DNA from 3 places in the Metabacillus litoralis genome. Region 2 is predicted to be linked to each of the others. Evidence: a T-box and tRNA genes for the amino acid it is inferred to sense, from the RefSeq annotation. Region 2 holds a T-box; the other regions hold tRNA genes.
What was found. The T-box of region 2 lies ahead of serS (serine--tRNA ligase). A T-box ahead of a tRNA ligase gene usually reads a tRNA of that ligase, here a tRNA-Ser.
Positions count from the first base shown of each region.

Region 1 (5,334 bases), 550 kb from region 2:
GATCAGCATGCCGCGGTGAATACGTTCCCGGGCCTTGTACACACCGCCCGTCACACCACGAGAGTTTGTAACACCCGAAGTCGGTGGGGTAACCGTAAGGAGCCAGCCGCCTAAGGTGGGACAGATGATTGGGGTGAAGTCGTAACAAGGTAGCCGTATCGGAAGGTGCGGCTGGATCACCTCCTTTCTAAGGAAAATGAGGCACGCTTGGTATTTTGTTTAGTTTTGAGAGTTCATTATGATCTTTCTATATAAGTAAGACTCAATACATAGGAGTCTAAATGCAGAGTGCATTTGAACATCCTGTGTTTTATGTTCCTTGAAAACTAGATAACGAAAACAATTCAAGTAATTCACTGAGTTTAAACGCTTAGTTTAGTGATTCTCTTAATAATTGATTTAAACGACATCTTCGATGTCAAAGGTTAAGTTGTTAAGGGCGCACGGTGGATGCCTTGGCACTAGGAGCCGATGAAGGACGGTACTAACACCGATATGCTTCGGGGAGCTGTAAGTAAGCTTTGATCCGGAGATTTCCGAATGGGGAAACCCACTGCTCGTAATGGAGTAGTATCTTCACCTGAATTCATAGGGTGATGATGGCAGACCCGGGGAACTGAAACATCTAAGTACCCGGAGGAAGAGAAAGCAAACGCGATTTCCTGAGTAGCGGCGAGCGAAACGGAAGAAGCCCAAACCAAGAGGCTTGCCTCTTGGGGTTGTAGGACACTCTATACGGAGTTACAAAGGAACGGAGTAAATGAAGAGGTCTGGAAAGGCCCGTCAAAGAAGGTAACAACCCTGTAGTTGAAACTTCGTTCCCTCCAGAGTGGATCCTGAGTACGGCGGGACACGTGAAATCCCGTCGGAAGCAGGGAGGACCATCTCCCAAGGCTAAATACTCCCTAGTGACCGATAGTGAACCAGTACCGTGAGGGAAAGGTGAAAAGCACCCCGGAAGGGGAGTGAAAGAGATCCTGAAACCGTGTGCCTACAAGTAGTCAAAGCCCGTTAATGGGTAATGGCGTGCCTTTTGTAGAATGAACCGGCGAGTTACGATCCCGTGCAAGGTTAAGTTGATAAGACGGAGCCGCAGCGAAAGCGAGTCTGAATAGGGCGAAAAAGTACGTGGTCGTAGACCCGAAACCAGGTGATCTACCCATGTCCAGGGTGAAGTTCAGGTAACACTGAATGGAGGCCCGAACCCACGCACGTTGAAAAGTGCGGGGATGAGGTGTGGGTAGCGGAGAAATTCCAATCGAACTTGGAGATAGCTGGTTCTCTCCGAAATAGCTTTAGGGCTAGCCTTGAAATGAGAGTCTTGGAGGTAGAGCACTGATTGGACTAGGGGCCCCCATCGGGTTACCGAATTCAGTCAAACTCCGAATGCCAAAGACTTATGTTCAGGAGTCAGACTGCGAGTGATAAGATCCGTAGTCAAGAGGGAAACAGCCCAGACCACCAGCTAAGGTCCCAAAGTATACGTTAAGTGGAAAAGGATGTGGAGTTGCTTAGACAACCAGGATGTTGGCTTAGAAGCAGCCACCATTTAAAGAGTGCGTAATAGCTCACTGGTCGAGTGACTCTGCGCCGAAAATGTACCGGGGCTAAACGTATCACCGAAGCTGTGGACTGTTCTTACGAACAGTGGTAGGAGAGCGTTCTAAGGGCTGTGAAGCCAGACCGTAAGGACTGGTGGAGCGCTTAGAAGTGAGAATGCCGGTATGAGTAGCGAAAGAGGGGTGAGAATCCCCTCCACCGAATGCCTAAGGTTTCCTGAGGAAGGCTCGTCCGCTCAGGGTAAGTCGGGACCTAAGCCGAGGCCGAAAGGCGTAGGCGATGGACAACAGGTTGAAATTCCTGTACCACCTCCTCACCGTTTGAGCAATGGGGGGACGCAGAAGGATAGGGTAAGCGCGCTGTTGGATATGCGCGTCCAAGCAGTTAGGCTGACAACGAGGCAAATCCCGTTGTCGTGAAGGCTGAGCTGTGATGGCGAGGGAATTATAGTACCGAAGTTCCTGATTCCACACTGCCAAGAAAAGCCTCTAGCGAGGTGAGAGGTGCCCGTACCGCAAACCGACACAGGTAGGCGAGGAGAGAATCCTAAGGTGAGCGAGAGAACTCTCGTTAAGGAACTCGGCAAAATGACCCCGTAACTTCGGGAGAAGGGGTGCTTTTTAGGGTGAATAGCCCGGAAAAGCCGCAGTGAATAGGCCCAGGCGACTGTTTAGCAAAAACACAGGTCTCTGCGAAGCCGCAAGGCGAAGTATAGGGGCTGACGCCTGCCCGGTGCTGGAAGGTTAAGGGGAGAGGTTAGCGCAAGCGAAGCTTTGAACCGAAGCCCCAGTAAACGGCGGCCGTAACTATAACGGTCCTAAGGTAGCGAAATTCCTTGTCGGGTAAGTTCCGACCCGCACGAAAGGCGTAACGATCTGGGCACTGTCTCAACGAGAGACTCGGTGAAATTATAGTACCTGTGAAGATGCAGGTTACCCGCGACAGGACGGAAAGACCCCGTGGAGCTTTACTGTAGCCTGATATTGAATTTTGGTACAGCTTGTACAGGATAGGTAGGAGCCTGAGAAGCCGGAGCGCTAGCTTCGGTGGAGGCGTCGGTGGGATACTACCCTGGCTGTATTGAAATTCTAACCCACAGCCCTGATCGGGCTGGGAGACAGTGTCAGGTGGGCAGTTTGACTGGGGCGGTCGCCTCCTAAAATGTAACGGAGGCGCCCAAAGGTTCCCTCAGAATGGTTGGAAATCATTCGTAGAGTGTAAAGGCACAAGGGAGCTTGACTGCGAGACCTACAAGTCGAGCAGGGACGAAAGTCGGGCTTAGTGATCCGGTGGTTCCGCATGGAAGGGCCATCGCTCAACGGATAAAAGCTACCCCGGGGATAACAGGCTTATCTCCCCCAAGAGTCCACATCGACGGGGAGGTTTGGCACCTCGATGTCGGCTCATCGCATCCTGGGGCTGTAGTCGGTCCCAAGGGTTGGGCTGTTCGCCCATTAAAGCGGTACGCGAGCTGGGTTCAGAACGTCGTGAGACAGTTCGGTCCCTATCCGTCGTGGGCGTAGGAAATTTGAGAGGAGCTGTCCTTAGTACGAGAGGACCGGGATGGACGCACCGCTGGTGTACCAGTTGTCTTGCCAAAGGCATAGCTGGGTAGCTATGTGCGGAAGGGATAAGTGCTGAAAGCATCTAAGCATGAAGCCCCCCTCAAGATGAGATTTCCCATAGCATTAGCTAGTAAGATCCCTGAAAGATGATCAGGTTGATAGGTCAGAGGTGGAAGCGCGGTGACGTGTGGAGCTGACTGATACTAATCGATCGAGGACTTAACCTAATAAAAGCGTAAGCTTAGTGAATTGAATTGTGAATCGTTATCTAGTTTTGAAGGAATATGAAAGTAAAAAAACACTTGAAATCTTCTTCTAATTTAGTATAATAGGTTTTGTCACATTGTCTGGTAATGATGGCGAAGAGGTCACACCCGTTCCCATGCCGAACACGGAAGTTAAGCTCTTCAGCGCCGATGGTAGTTGGGGGGTTCCCCCTGTGAGAGTAGGACGTTGCCAGGCTTTGTATTATTCCGCAGTAGCTCAGTGGTAGAGCTATCGGCTGTTAACCGATCGGTCGTAGGTTCGAGTCCTACCTGCGGAGCCATTTTGGAGAGCTGTCCGAGTGGCCGAAGGAGCACGATTGGAAATCGTGTAGGCGGTGTAAGCTGTCTCAAGGGTTCAAATCCCTTGCTCTCCGCCACTATTTAAAATATAATATGGCCCATTGGTCAAGCGGTTAAGACACCGCCCTTTCACGGCGGTAACACGGGTTCGAATCCCGTATGGGTCACCATAGTTTTTTCGCGCCAGCGAAAATAACTTACCTTAATGAAAGTCAAAAATTTCGTGTTATTATGGAGGATTAGCTCAGCTGGGAGAGCACCTGCCTTACAAGCAGGGGGTCGGCGGTTCGATCCCGTCATCCTCCACCATATTTATTATCGCGGGGTGGAGCAGTCTGGTAGCTCGTCGGGCTCATAACCCGAAGGTCGCAGGTTCAAATCCTGTCCCCGCAACCAAAATGGTCCGGTAGTTCAGTTGGTTAGAATGCCTGCCTGTCACGCAGGAGGTCGCGGGTTCGAGTCCCGTCCGGACCGCCATATTATTCATTCTTATTCTACCCTAATTATAGAGTAAGAGGGTTTCAATAAGCGAAAAGATCAAGGTAGCGAGTGAATGAACACCGGAGCGTATAACCATACGTGAGGATGTGAATGAACGAGCTGACGCAGAGATTTGAAGCTTAGTGGAAGCAGTAAACTAATTAATTTGGCTCGGTAGCTCAGTTGGTAGAGCAATGGACTGAAAATCCATGTGTCGGCGGTTCGATTCCGTCCCGAGCCACCTTTTATTTATTTTAAATTAAATTTAACGCCGGTGTAGCTCAATTGGTAGAGCACGATCGAATATGCTTCGAAGCTTTTGCTTCAGCACACAAATCGAGCTGCTACTTGAATAATCTCTCTGAGATTTGGGTGACTGGTAAGTAAGATAGAACTTAATATACATCTATAATGACGCCGGTGTAGCTCAATTGGTAGAGCAACTGACTTGTAATCAGTAGGTTGGGGGTTCAAGTCCTCTCGCCGGCACTCTCATATATGGAGGGGTAGCGAAGTGGCTAAACGCGGCGGACTGTAAATCCGCTCCTTAGGGTTCGGCAGTTCGAATCTGCCCCCCTCCACCATTTATAGGGGCATAGTTTAACGGTAGAATAGAGGTCTCCAAAACCTTTGGTGTGGGTTCGATTCCTACTGCCCCTGCCAATTATAAAAACTTGATGGCGATTGTGGCGAAGTGGTTAACGCATCGGATTGTGGTTCCGACATTCGTGGGTTCGATTCCCATCAGTCGCCCCATTTATATATATATCAGACATGATTGCTTAGTAATTATAAATGCAGAAAAGCACTTGGATGTCGACGATATTTCGCGATTAGGATTTATGTAGCATATTCAAGGAAGCCTATTCTTGAAGCTAATTCAATGGGCTATAGCCAAGCGGTAAGGCATCGCACTTTGACTGCGACATGCGTTGGTTCGAATCCAGCTAGCCCAGCCATTTTTATTAACACTTTTTAGTTCTATTGCATAGGCTAAACCATATAGATAAAGTAAGATGCGGAAGTAGTTCAGTGGTAGAACACCACCTTGCCAAGGTGGGGGTCGCGGGTTCGAATCCCGTCTTCCGCTTTTAGTTTTAGTGATGGCGGCATAGCCAAGTGGTAAGGCAGAGGTCTGCAAAACCTTTATCACCGGTTCAAAT
Region 1 is NZ_CP033043.1:4,734,955-4,740,288, forward strand. Features, by position in the region: rRNA gene D9842_RS23145 (16S ribosomal RNA) at 1-187, shown strand, start outside; rRNA gene D9842_RS23150 (23S ribosomal RNA) at 424-3,352, shown strand; rRNA gene rrf (5S ribosomal RNA) at 3,472-3,587, shown strand; tRNA gene D9842_RS23160 (tRNA-Asn) at 3,598-3,672, shown strand; tRNA gene D9842_RS23165 (tRNA-Ser) at 3,677-3,768, shown strand; tRNA gene D9842_RS23170 (tRNA-Glu) at 3,787-3,861, shown strand; tRNA gene D9842_RS23175 (tRNA-Val) at 3,925-4,000, shown strand; tRNA gene D9842_RS23180 (tRNA-Met) at 4,011-4,087, shown strand; tRNA gene D9842_RS23185 (tRNA-Asp) at 4,092-4,168, shown strand; tRNA gene D9842_RS23190 (tRNA-Phe) at 4,340-4,412, shown strand; tRNA gene D9842_RS23195 (tRNA-Thr) at 4,588-4,660, shown strand; tRNA gene D9842_RS23200 (tRNA-Tyr) at 4,672-4,755, shown strand; tRNA gene D9842_RS23205 (tRNA-Trp) at 4,761-4,834, shown strand; tRNA gene D9842_RS23210 (tRNA-His) at 4,852-4,927, shown strand; tRNA gene D9842_RS23215 (tRNA-Gln) at 5,056-5,130, shown strand; tRNA gene D9842_RS23220 (tRNA-Gly) at 5,190-5,261, shown strand; tRNA gene D9842_RS23225 (tRNA-Cys) at 5,277-5,334, shown strand, end outside.
Region 1: it has a tRNA-Ser gene. The T-box ahead of serS (serine--tRNA ligase) is inferred to sense a tRNA for this amino acid. The anticodon was not compared.

Region 2 (5,334 bases):
AACAAGTGCAGATGCAGAAAGTAAAGTTTCTGCTCGAGATATGGCACTGTTATCACAACGATTAATTCAGGATTTTCCTGATATCTTAAAAACAGCTAGTATTGCTAAAAAAACCTTCAGAGAAGGAACTGATGATGCTACAGAGATGCCAAACTGGAACTGGATGCTTCCAGGTCTTGTTTACGGCTATGAAGGCGTTGATGGACTGAAAACTGGATCAACTTCATCTGCAGGCTCTTGCTTTACAGCAACTGCTGAAAAAAACGGTATGCGAGTAATCACAGTTGTGATGAATGCAAAAGCTGAAGATGGAGGTGGAGATGTTAAAAATCCACGCTTCTTTGCAACCGAAAAGATGTTGAATTATGCGTTTGATCATTTTACAGTAAAAGAAGTTTTTCCTGCTGGTTATCAAATTAAGAAAGAGTCAACGATCCCGGTAGTAAAAGGGAAAGAAGATAGTGTAGCTGTAGAAACAAAGAAAGCCGTTACGCTTGTTGTGAAAAATGGAGAAGAAGAATCATATAAGGCATCTTATAAGATTGATTCTAGTCAATTAACGAAAGCAGGAGAATTGACTGCTCCAGTTAAGGAAGGTCAAAAGGTAGGAACAATGATTGTGAATTATGCTGGTGAAGGAGAAGCACTAAGCTATGTTCAAAAAGATAAACTTCCTCAAGTAGATCTTATTACAAAAGAAGCTGTTGAAAAGGCAAACTGGTTTGTTTTATCCATGAGAGGAATTGGCGGTTTCTTTGGTGGATTATGGGGAACAGTAACAGATACAGTTAAAGGCTGGTTTTAAGTAGGAAGACTCCCAATAGGGGGTCTTTTTCTTTTTGGTTTGAGAAACAGTATAAAAAAGTATTAAATTTTTACTGAAATAGGTATATAATAGAAAATTATCTCAGGTGCAAAATGATAGAATAGTGAAATATGTAGGAATTGTTTTACTAATTATATTTATTTTGATAGGATTTTTTTAGAAGTTAGGATAAAATATAGCGTAGATGAATTTTTCATATAGCTAAAACAAATCCTATTACATAGGAAATTACATAAGGGGGACAAACAGATGAGTAACAATACAGGTACTGACCGCGTAAAACGTGGAATGGCAGAAATGCAAAAAGGCGGCGTCATCATGGACGTTGTAAATGCAGAGCAAGCAAAAATCGCAGAGGAAGCAGGCGCTGTTGCTGTAATGGCACTTGAGCGAGTTCCAGCTGACATTCGTGCAGCAGGCGGTGTAGCAAGAATGGCTGATCCTACAATCGTTGAGGACGTTATGAATGCTGTATCTATTCCAGTTATGGCAAAGGCTCGTATCGGTCACATCGTTGAAGCTCGTGTACTTGAAGCTATGGGTGTAGATTACATTGATGAGAGTGAAGTATTAACTCCAGCTGACGAAGAATATCACCTACTAAAAAGTGATTTCACAGTTCCATTTGTATGTGGATGCCGTGATCTTGGTGAAGCAACACGCCGTATTGCTGAAGGTGCTTCAATGCTTCGTACAAAAGGTGAGCCAGGTACTGGTAACATCGTTGAGGCAGTACGTCATATGCGTAAAGTAAATGCTCAAATTCGTAAAGTTGCAGCAATGAGTGAAGATGAATTAATGACTGAAGCAAAAAATCTTGGTGCACCATTTGAACTTCTTCTTCAAATCAAAAAAGAAGGCAAATTACCTGTTGTTAACTTCGCAGCTGGTGGTGTAGCAACTCCTGCTGATGCGGCATTAATGATGCAATTAGGAGCAGACGGTGTATTCGTTGGTTCTGGTATCTTTAAATCAGAAAATCCTGCAAAATTTGCTCGTTCAATCGTTGAAGCAACAACACACTTCCAAGATTATGAGTTAATTGCAAGCCTATCAAAAGGACTTGGATCTGCAATGCAAGGAATTGAAATTTCAAGCCTTTTACCAGAACACAGAATGCAAGAGCGTGGTTGGTAAGATAAAGGAGTTTTTTACATGCTGAAAATTGGTGTTTTAGGTTTACAAGGTGCTGTGCGAGAACATATTCGTTCAATCGAAGCTTGTGGTGCAGAAGGAATCGTCGTTAAGACAACAGACCAACTTGATGACCTTGACGGCTTAATTATTCCAGGTGGAGAAAGCACCACAATGCGTCGCTTAATCGATAAATATAACTTCATGGAACCTTTAAAAGCTTTTGCTGAATCAGGTAAGCCTATGTTCGGAACATGTGCAGGCTTAATTCTATTAGCAAAAAATCTAGTAGGTTATTCTGAGTCTCATTTAGGATTATTGGATGTTACGGTAGAACGTAACTCCTTTGGTCGCCAAAAGGATAGCTTTGAAGCAGAGCTAATGATTACCGGTGTTGGTGAAGATTTTGTTGGTGTCTTCATACGAGCTCCACATATTGTGGAAGTTGGAGAAGATGTAGAGATTTTATCTAAACATAACGGAAGAATCGTTGCTGCTAGACAAGGTCAATTTCTTGGATGCTCATTTCATCCAGAACTAACGGATGATCACCGAATGACTCAGTTATTTATAAATATGGTGAAAGAGTCTAAATAAAAGGTATAAAAAACTTGCTAGTGCTGTAAACTTATAGTAAATTATGTACTAAATAAATTATATGAAAACATGATGATAGGAACTAGTAGCATGATGTTCTATCTATAGAGAGCCGATGGCTGGTGAAAATCGGTGATAGATGCTTGCGAATCCATCCTTGAATGAATGGCTGAACAAACAACAGTTTAAGTAGGTTATTCCGGCTATGACCGTTATTCATTAAGTGAAAAATACATTTGTATTTTTAACTAGGGTGGCAACGCGGGTAACTCTCGTCCCTTCTATGGGACGGGAGTTTTTTGTGTTCAAATATATTCTATTGAAAAGGAGAATGTTAATATGTTGGATATTAAATTTTTACGTGCTAACTTGGATGAAGCAAAACAAAAATTAGCCAAACGTGGAGAGGATTTAACGGACTTTGGCAAATTTGAGGATCTGGATAAAAAAAGAAGAGAGCTTATCGCAGCTACAGAAGAATTAAAAAGCAAAAGAAATGAAGTATCTTCTCAGGTTGCTCAACTAAAAAGGGAAAAACAGGATGCTGATCACCTTATTAGTGAAATGAAAGACGTAGGAGAAAAAATAAAAGAATATGATGATGAATTACGCGAGGTAGAAACAGCATTAGAGCAATTGCTATTATCTATCCCAAATATTCCTCATGAAAGTGTTCCTGTTGGTGATACAGAAGATGATAATGTAGAAGCTCGAAATTGGGGAAAGATCCCTGAATTCTCATTTGAACCAAAACCGCATTGGGAAATTGCAGATGGTCTGCAAATTTTAGATTTCGAAAGAGCAGCAAAAGTAACTGGCAGCCGTTTTGTATTCTATCGTGGTTTAGGAGCTAGATTAGAGAGAGCACTCTTTAACTTTATGCTTGATTTACATGTAGAGGAACATGGTTATACAGAAATCATGCCACCTTTTATTGTGAATAGAGATAGTATGACTGGAACAGGTCAATTACCAAAATTTGAGGAAGATGCTTTTAAGATCGTTGGAGAAGACTATTTCCTAATTCCAACGGCAGAAGTTCCAGTAACAAATTTACATCGTGAGGAAATCCTTAATGTAGAACAACTTCCAATCAGCTATGCTGCATTCAGTGCAAATTTCCGTTCAGAAGCTGGATCTGCTGGGAGAGATACAAGAGGACTAATTCGTCAACATCAGTTTAACAAAGTAGAGCTTGTTCGTTTCGTTAAACCAGAGGATTCTTATGAGGAGCTAGAAAAGCTAACAGGTCATGCTGAAAAAGTACTTCAATTATTAGGACTACCATATCGTGTTATGAGCATGTGTACAGCTGATCTTGGATTCACAGCAGCTAAAAAGTATGACTTAGAAGTCTGGATTCCAAGCTATGGAACGTATCGTGAAATCTCTTCTTGTAGTAATTTTGAGGCATTCCAAGCTCGACGTGCTAATATTCGATTCAGAAGAGAAGCCAAAGCGAAAGTTGAGCATGTACACACATTAAATGGATCTGGTTTAGCAATTGGTCGTACAGTTGCTGCTATTTTAGAAAATTATCAGCAAGAAGATGGATCAGTCATTATTCCAGAGGTATTAAGACCGTATATGGGGAATAAAGAACGTATATCTGTTGTAGAATAAAAACGCAGGTTTAGAAAGAAATTTAAGGTTATTAATAAAACTAAAGTTTTTTAAAAGAATTGTTGACAAGTATATATATCTTATGATAAATTATATCTTGTCAACAAGGAGGAATACCCAAGTCCGGCTGAAGGGATCGGTCTTGAAAACCGACAGGGGTGTCAAAGCCCGCAGGGGTTCGAATCCCCTTTCCTCCTCCATAATATTATAAATAATTCTCATATTAAGCGCATAAAATATGGGAGATTGGTGAAAATCGTTACATAGTAACGGTTTTTTTTATTACCCTTTGTAAGGGCTTAACTCTAGATAGAGTAATAAAAGGCATTTAAGATCAGAATTTCTGTTCCTAAATGCCTTTTTTATTGTATCTTATTTTTTGAGAAATTTTGTTTGCTCAATAAAGTAGCCAATTCTTTCTATAATTGGTTCAATGGATTGGTCATTTGTCATAATGTCGTAATCATTAATGTTAATACGTAAAACAGGGCAGGCGTTGAAGTTATTAATCCAATCCTCATAACGCTGGTGCATCTCTTGCCAATATTCTACGGGAGTTTGCTGCTCCATAGCTCGTCCACGTAATTTAATTCGAGATAATATATCGTCTAAACTTCCTTCAAGATAGATCAGAAGGTCAGGATGTGGGAAATAAGGGGTCATAACCATTGCATCAAATAAATTTCGGTATGTTTCATAATCTACTTCAGACATTGTTCCTTTTTCATAATGCATTTTTGCAAAGATTCCAGTGTCTTCATAGATGGAACGATCCTGAATAAATCCTCCGCCATATTCAAAAATCTTTTTTTGCTCTTTAAAGCGTTCAGCAAGAAAATAGATTTGTAAATGAAAGCTCCATCTTTCAAAATCCGCATAAAATTTGTCAAGATAAGGATTGGAATCAACTTTCTCAAACGATGTTTTAAAATCAAGTTCCTTTGCCAGAGCTTTTGTCATGGTTGACTTTCCTACACCAACGGTACCTGCAATCGTAATCACAGCATTGTTTGGAATATTATATTTTTCTCGTAAATTCATCTATTGTTACTCCTTTTTGCAAATACTGATTCAATGTATTGAATATATAGGTTAAGTCTTGTTTATTTTGAACAAAATCTAATGAATCTCCGTTAAATCGTATAATAGGGATG
Region 2 is NZ_CP033043.1:4,183,698-4,189,031, forward strand. Features, by position in the region: gene D9842_RS20340 (D-alanyl-D-alanine carboxypeptidase family protein) at 1-805, shown strand, start outside; gene pdxS (pyridoxal 5'-phosphate synthase lyase subunit PdxS) at 1,076-1,963, shown strand; gene pdxT (pyridoxal 5'-phosphate synthase glutaminase subunit PdxT) at 1,982-2,557, shown strand; T-box leader at 2,621-2,840, shown strand; gene serS (serine--tRNA ligase) at 2,897-4,180, shown strand; tRNA gene D9842_RS20360 (tRNA-Ser) at 4,288-4,380, shown strand; gene D9842_RS20365 (deoxynucleoside kinase) at 4,553-5,221, opposite strand; gene D9842_RS20370 (deoxynucleoside kinase) at 5,199-5,334, opposite strand, start outside.

Region 3 (5,334 bases), 1.2 Mb from region 2:
GTAGGATTTGGCTTCTGGAGCTGGACAAAGTAAGAGCGTAAACTCAGTAGAGTGAATTGAATTGTGAATCGTTATCTAGTTTTGAAGGAATATAATTTCTTTTTAAAAAAATATTGATTTTTCGATGAAATATTATATAATAGATTTTGTCGCTAAAAGTCATATAGATATCTGGTAATGATGGCGAAGAGGTCACACCCGTTCCCATGCCGAACACGGAAGTTAAGCTCTTCAGCGCCGATGGTAGTTGGGGGTTTCCCCCTGTGAGAGTAGGACGTTGCCAGGTATAATGGAGGATTAGCTCAGCTGGGAGAGCACCTGCCTTACAAGCAGGGGGTCGGCGGTTCGATCCCGTCATCCTCCACCATAGTTTTTTCGCTAGCAAGAAAAAAACTCACCATTTATACATTCAATAATGCCGGTGTAGCTCAACTGGTAGAGCACGATCGAATATGCTTCGAAGCTCCTGCTTCAGCACACAAATCGAGCTGCTACTTGAATAATCTTTCTGAGATTTGGGTGACTGGTAAGTAAGATGAAACTTAATTATACATCTATAATAATGCCGGTGTAGCTCAACTGGTAGAGCAACTGACTTGTAATCAGTAGGTTGGGGGTTCAAGTCCTCTCGCCGGCACCATTCATATTATCAATAATACAACTCATTATAAAATGAGCCATTAGCTCAGTTGGTAGAGCACGAACGAATATGCGTCGAAGCTTTACATCAGCACACAAATTGAGCTGCAGCTTGAATAAGCTTACTGAAATTTGGGTGTCTATAACAAGAGATAAATTTAATATTATTACTCATTATGAAATGAGCCATTAGCTCAGTTGGTAGAGCATCTGACTTTTAATCAGAGGGTCGAAGGTTCGAGTCCTTCATGGCTCACCATTTACACACCTTGCGGGTGTGGCGGAATTGGCAGACGCGCTAGACTTAGGATCTAGTGTCCTTGTGACGTGGGGGTTCAAGTCCCTTCACCCGCACCAATTTAATATGACGTTGCGGAAGTAGTTCAGTGGTAGAACACCACCTTGCCAAGGTGGGGGTCGCGGGTTCGAATCCCGTCTTCCGCTCCAATAATAGTGCCGGGGTGGCGGAACTGGCAGACGCACAGGACTTAAAATCCTGCGGTAGGTGACTACCGTACCGGTTCGATTCCGGTCCTCGGCACCATAGTTTTTTCGCGCGCTAGCGAAAAAAACTTACCTTAATTTTTATAGATTAATTTAGATTATTAGCGCCCGTAGCTCAATTGGATAGAGCGTTTGACTACGGATCAAAAGGTTAGGGGTTCGACTCCTCTCGGGCGCGCCAAGTATAGAAGTGAGAAATCAGAAGTCAGAAGCGAGAATTACGTTTTCGCTTTAAAGCAACGCTAAAGTCTCTGACCTCCCAAATCCCACCTCTGAATTCTAGAACGGGAAGTAGCTCAGCTTGGTAGAGCACTTGGTTTGGGACCAAGGGGTCGCAGGTTCGAATCCTGTCTTCCCGACCATTAATTGATCTAAATTTAAAATGGGGCCTTAGCTCAGCTGGGAGAGCGCCTGCTTTGCACGCAGGAGGTCAGCGGTTCGATCCCGCTAGGCTCCACCAATAATAAATTTTTTAAAAACATGGCGGTGTAGCTCAGCTGGCTAGAGCGTACGGTTCATACCCGTGAGGTCGTGGGTTCGATTCCCTCCGCCGCTACCATATTATGTTTAAGTTGCAAAGCATTTGATTGGACCTTTAGCTCAGCTGGTTAGAGCAGACGGCTCATAACCGTCCGGTCGTAGGTTCGAGTCCTACAAGGTCCACCATTTGAATTGAGGAGGAATACCCAAGTCCGGCTGAAGGGATCGGTCTTGAAAACCGACAGGGGTGTCAAAGCCCGCAGGGGTTCGAATCCCCTTTCCTCCTCCATATTTATTTTTATATTTTATTGTCGCGGGGTGGAGCAGTCTGGTAGCTCGTCGGGCTCATAACCCGAAGGTCGCAGGTTCAAATCCTGTCCCCGCAACCAAACATATTAGAAATATATGTTAAGGTTAGTTATTTTCACTACGTGAAAAAACTTTGGTCCGGTAGTTCAGTTGGTTAGAATGCCTGCCTGTCACGCAGGAGGTCGCGGGTTCGAGTCCCGTCCGGACCGCCATTATTTTAAAATTTATACTAATGTTAACTCAGACTCTAAGTATAGAGTAAAAGGGTTTCAATAAGCGAGAAGGTCGAGGAAGCGAGTGAACGAACACCGGAGCGTATGACTATACGTGAGGATGTGAGTGAGGGAGCTGACGAAGAGATTCGAAGCTTAGTGGAGGCCGTAAATTATGTTGGCTCGGTAGCTCAGTTGGTAGAGCAATGGACTGAAAATCCATGTGTCGGCGGTTCGATTCCGTCCCGAGCCACCACTTATAAAATGAAATATGGCGATTGTGGCGAAGTGGTTAACGCATCGGATTGTGGTTCCGACATTCGTGGGTTCGATTCCCATCAGTCGCCCCATTATTGCGGGTGTAGTTTAGTGGTAAAACCTCAGCCTTCCAAGCTGATGATGAGGGTTCGATTCCCTTCACCCGCTCCAAAAAATGGGCCTATAGCTCAGCTGGTTAGAGCGCACGCCTGATAAGCGTGAGGTCGATGGTTCGAGTCCATTTAGGCCCACCATAAAATGTTATTGATCCGCAGTAGCTCAGTGGTAGAGCTATCGGCTGTTAACCGATCGGTCGTAGGTTCGAGTCCTACCTGCGGAGCCAAATTGGGGAAGTACTCAAGTGGCTGAAGAGGCGCCCCTGCTAAGGGTGTAGGTCGCGTAAGCGGCGCGAGGGTTCAAATCCCTCCTTCTCCGCCAGTAAATTATATTGTTAAGGCCCATTGGTCAAGCGGTTAAGACACCGCCCTTTCACGGCGGTAACACGGGTTCGAATCCCGTATGGGTCATTAAAAGCACTGCAATTTTGCAGTGCTTTTTTATTTTTTAGAAATATAGAAGTCAAATATAAAGCAGCATTTCTTTTAAGTAAATCCTTATAATTATAAAGATTTGCTATTTCCCTATTATTGAATATGCTTATATTTACAAAACATGCTTAGTTGAAAAACAATTATTCTCCTAATAAATATTATATAAAATATAATGTTTATTCCTTTCATCTCTACTAACATTTCCTATAAAAAACATACACATGATTCTTTTGTTTAGCCTTTTGCTTTTTAAAATACCTTCAAACTCTGCGAAAATTTCTTTCAACAAAATTCTACAAAAAGTCGAAAAAATTATTTTGTTTATATAACATCCTCTATGAGTAATTAGTCTCCCATTAAGTAGGTAAAACGGTTTCCTTCATTAAAAATATATTATTTTCAACTCATAAATTTTTTCCTAAATCACTAGTGTTTTCTTATATTATTGTCAGTTATGATAACAAACTGCTTTATTTGTCTACATTTTAAAAGAATAATAATACAAAAGCATTGTTATCCTCTTGTTGGTTTATGTCGGAAAAAAGAACGTTTTCATTAAAGGGAATTATTTGTAAGTCTTGAATGTTTAGCATAGATAATAAGAGGAAGGGTGAATTCTGTGATGCTCATGTGTCCATCAGACTTTGATATTCATTTATTTCATGAAGGACAGTCTTTTGAAAGCTACCGGTTCTTAGGAGCTCATGTACAGGAACAAAATGGTGTCCTGGGTACAAACTTTTGTGTTTGGGCACCACATGCGAGACAGGTAAATGTAGTAGGGAATTTTAACAAATGGAACGGTCAGGAACATCAAATGAAGAAATTAAATGAGGAGGGGATATGGAGCTTATTTATTCCTACAGTTACTGAGGGTGAGATCTATAAATATGAAATACACACTTCAACTGGTCAAAAGCTTCTTAAGTCAGACCCATATGCTTTTCATTCTGAAGTAAGGCCTCATACTGCATCGATTGTTTATGATCTATCCGGGTTTGAATGGTCAGATCAAAAGTGGCAAAGAAGGAGAAAGCTAAGAGAAGTGTATGATCGTCCATTAGCTATTTATGAAGTTCACTTAGGTTCTTGGAAAATAAAAGAGGACGGTGAGCTATATAGCTACATTGAACTGGCGGAGATGCTTATTCCTTACGTAATAGAACACGGATTCACTCATATTGAGCTTTTACCTATAATTGAACATCCATATGATCGCTCTTGGGGATATCAAGGAACAGGGTATTATTCTGCTACAAGTCGTTTTGGATCGCCAAAGGATTTTATGGCATTTATCAATGCTTGTCATGAAGAAAATATTGGTGTCATCATTGATTGGGTTCCAGGTCATTTTTGTAAAGATGCTCATGGATTATATATGTTTGACGGGCTTCCAACGTATGAGTACACAAATGAAAAAGACCGTGAAAATTATATCTGGGGTACTGCAAATTTTGATTTAGGCAAAACAGAAGTACAAAGTTTCTTAGTGTCCAACGCGTTGTTTTGGATGGATTATTTTCATATTGATGGGTTTAGAGTTGATGCAGTCGCCAATATGCTCTATTGGCCAAATTCAAATGAACTTGTTGAAAACCCTTATGCTGTTTCCTTTATTAAAAAACTTAATGAAGCAGTATTTGCAAATGATCCGAATATACTTATGATTGCTGAGGATTCAACTGATTGGCCGATGGTTACCTCTCCAACCTCGTCAGGTGGTCTTGGCTTCAACTACAAATGGAATATGGGTTGGATGAACGATATTCTTTCTTATATGGAGGCCTCTCCAGAGAATAGAAATGAACTCCACCATAAAGTTACATTCTCCTTTTTATATGCTTTTTCAGAAAACTTCATTTTACCTTTTTCTCATGACGAAGTTGTTCATGGAAAAAAATCATTATTAAATAAGATGCCGGGTGATTATTGGCAAAAATTTGCCCAATTAAGGCTTCTTTATGCATATATGTTTACACATCCTGGAAAGAAACTCCTTTTTATGGGAGGTGAATTTGGTCAGTATGATGAATGGAAGGATTTAGCGCAACTTGATTGGATATTGGAAGACTATGAGATGCATAACAAAATGCGGAGCTATTTTAAGCATTTGCTCTCAAATTATAATAAGCAAAAGTCATTGTTTGAAGTAGACCATTCATTTGAAGGTTTTGAGTGGATAGATGCAGATAACCGCGATCAAAGTATTTTTTCTTTTATTCGAAAAGGACAAAAAGAAAATGAAATGCTTGTTGTTGTTTGTAACTTTAAACCAATTGTTTATTATGATTACAAAATTGGGGTTCCTATTGACACAGAATATGTAGAGATTGTAAATAGTGATGCAGAAGAGTTTGGTGGTTCAAATCAATTGAACAAAA
Region 3 is NZ_CP033043.1:2,959,530-2,964,863, reverse strand. Features, by position in the region: rRNA gene rrf (5S ribosomal RNA) at 171-286, shown strand; tRNA gene D9842_RS14815 (tRNA-Val) at 292-367, shown strand; tRNA gene D9842_RS14810 (tRNA-Thr) at 565-640, shown strand; tRNA gene D9842_RS14805 (tRNA-Lys) at 823-898, shown strand; tRNA gene D9842_RS14800 (tRNA-Leu) at 911-996, shown strand; tRNA gene D9842_RS14795 (tRNA-Gly) at 1,012-1,086, shown strand; tRNA gene D9842_RS14790 (tRNA-Leu) at 1,095-1,183, shown strand; tRNA gene D9842_RS14785 (tRNA-Arg) at 1,248-1,324, shown strand; tRNA gene D9842_RS14780 (tRNA-Pro) at 1,429-1,505, shown strand; tRNA gene D9842_RS14775 (tRNA-Ala) at 1,528-1,603, shown strand; tRNA gene D9842_RS14770 (tRNA-Met) at 1,626-1,702, shown strand; tRNA gene D9842_RS14765 (tRNA-Ile) at 1,733-1,809, shown strand; tRNA gene D9842_RS14760 (tRNA-Ser) at 1,820-1,912, shown strand; tRNA gene D9842_RS14755 (tRNA-Met) at 1,936-2,012, shown strand; tRNA gene D9842_RS14750 (tRNA-Asp) at 2,068-2,144, shown strand; tRNA gene D9842_RS14745 (tRNA-Phe) at 2,325-2,400, shown strand; tRNA gene D9842_RS14740 (tRNA-His) at 2,419-2,494, shown strand; tRNA gene D9842_RS14735 (tRNA-Gly) at 2,500-2,573, shown strand; tRNA gene D9842_RS14730 (tRNA-Ile) at 2,580-2,656, shown strand; tRNA gene D9842_RS14725 (tRNA-Asn) at 2,671-2,745, shown strand; tRNA gene D9842_RS14720 (tRNA-Ser) at 2,750-2,840, shown strand; tRNA gene D9842_RS14715 (tRNA-Glu) at 2,858-2,929, shown strand; gene glgB (1,4-alpha-glucan branching enzyme) at 3,573-5,334, shown strand, end outside.
Region 3: it has a tRNA-Ser gene. The T-box ahead of serS (serine--tRNA ligase) is inferred to sense a tRNA for this amino acid. The anticodon was not compared.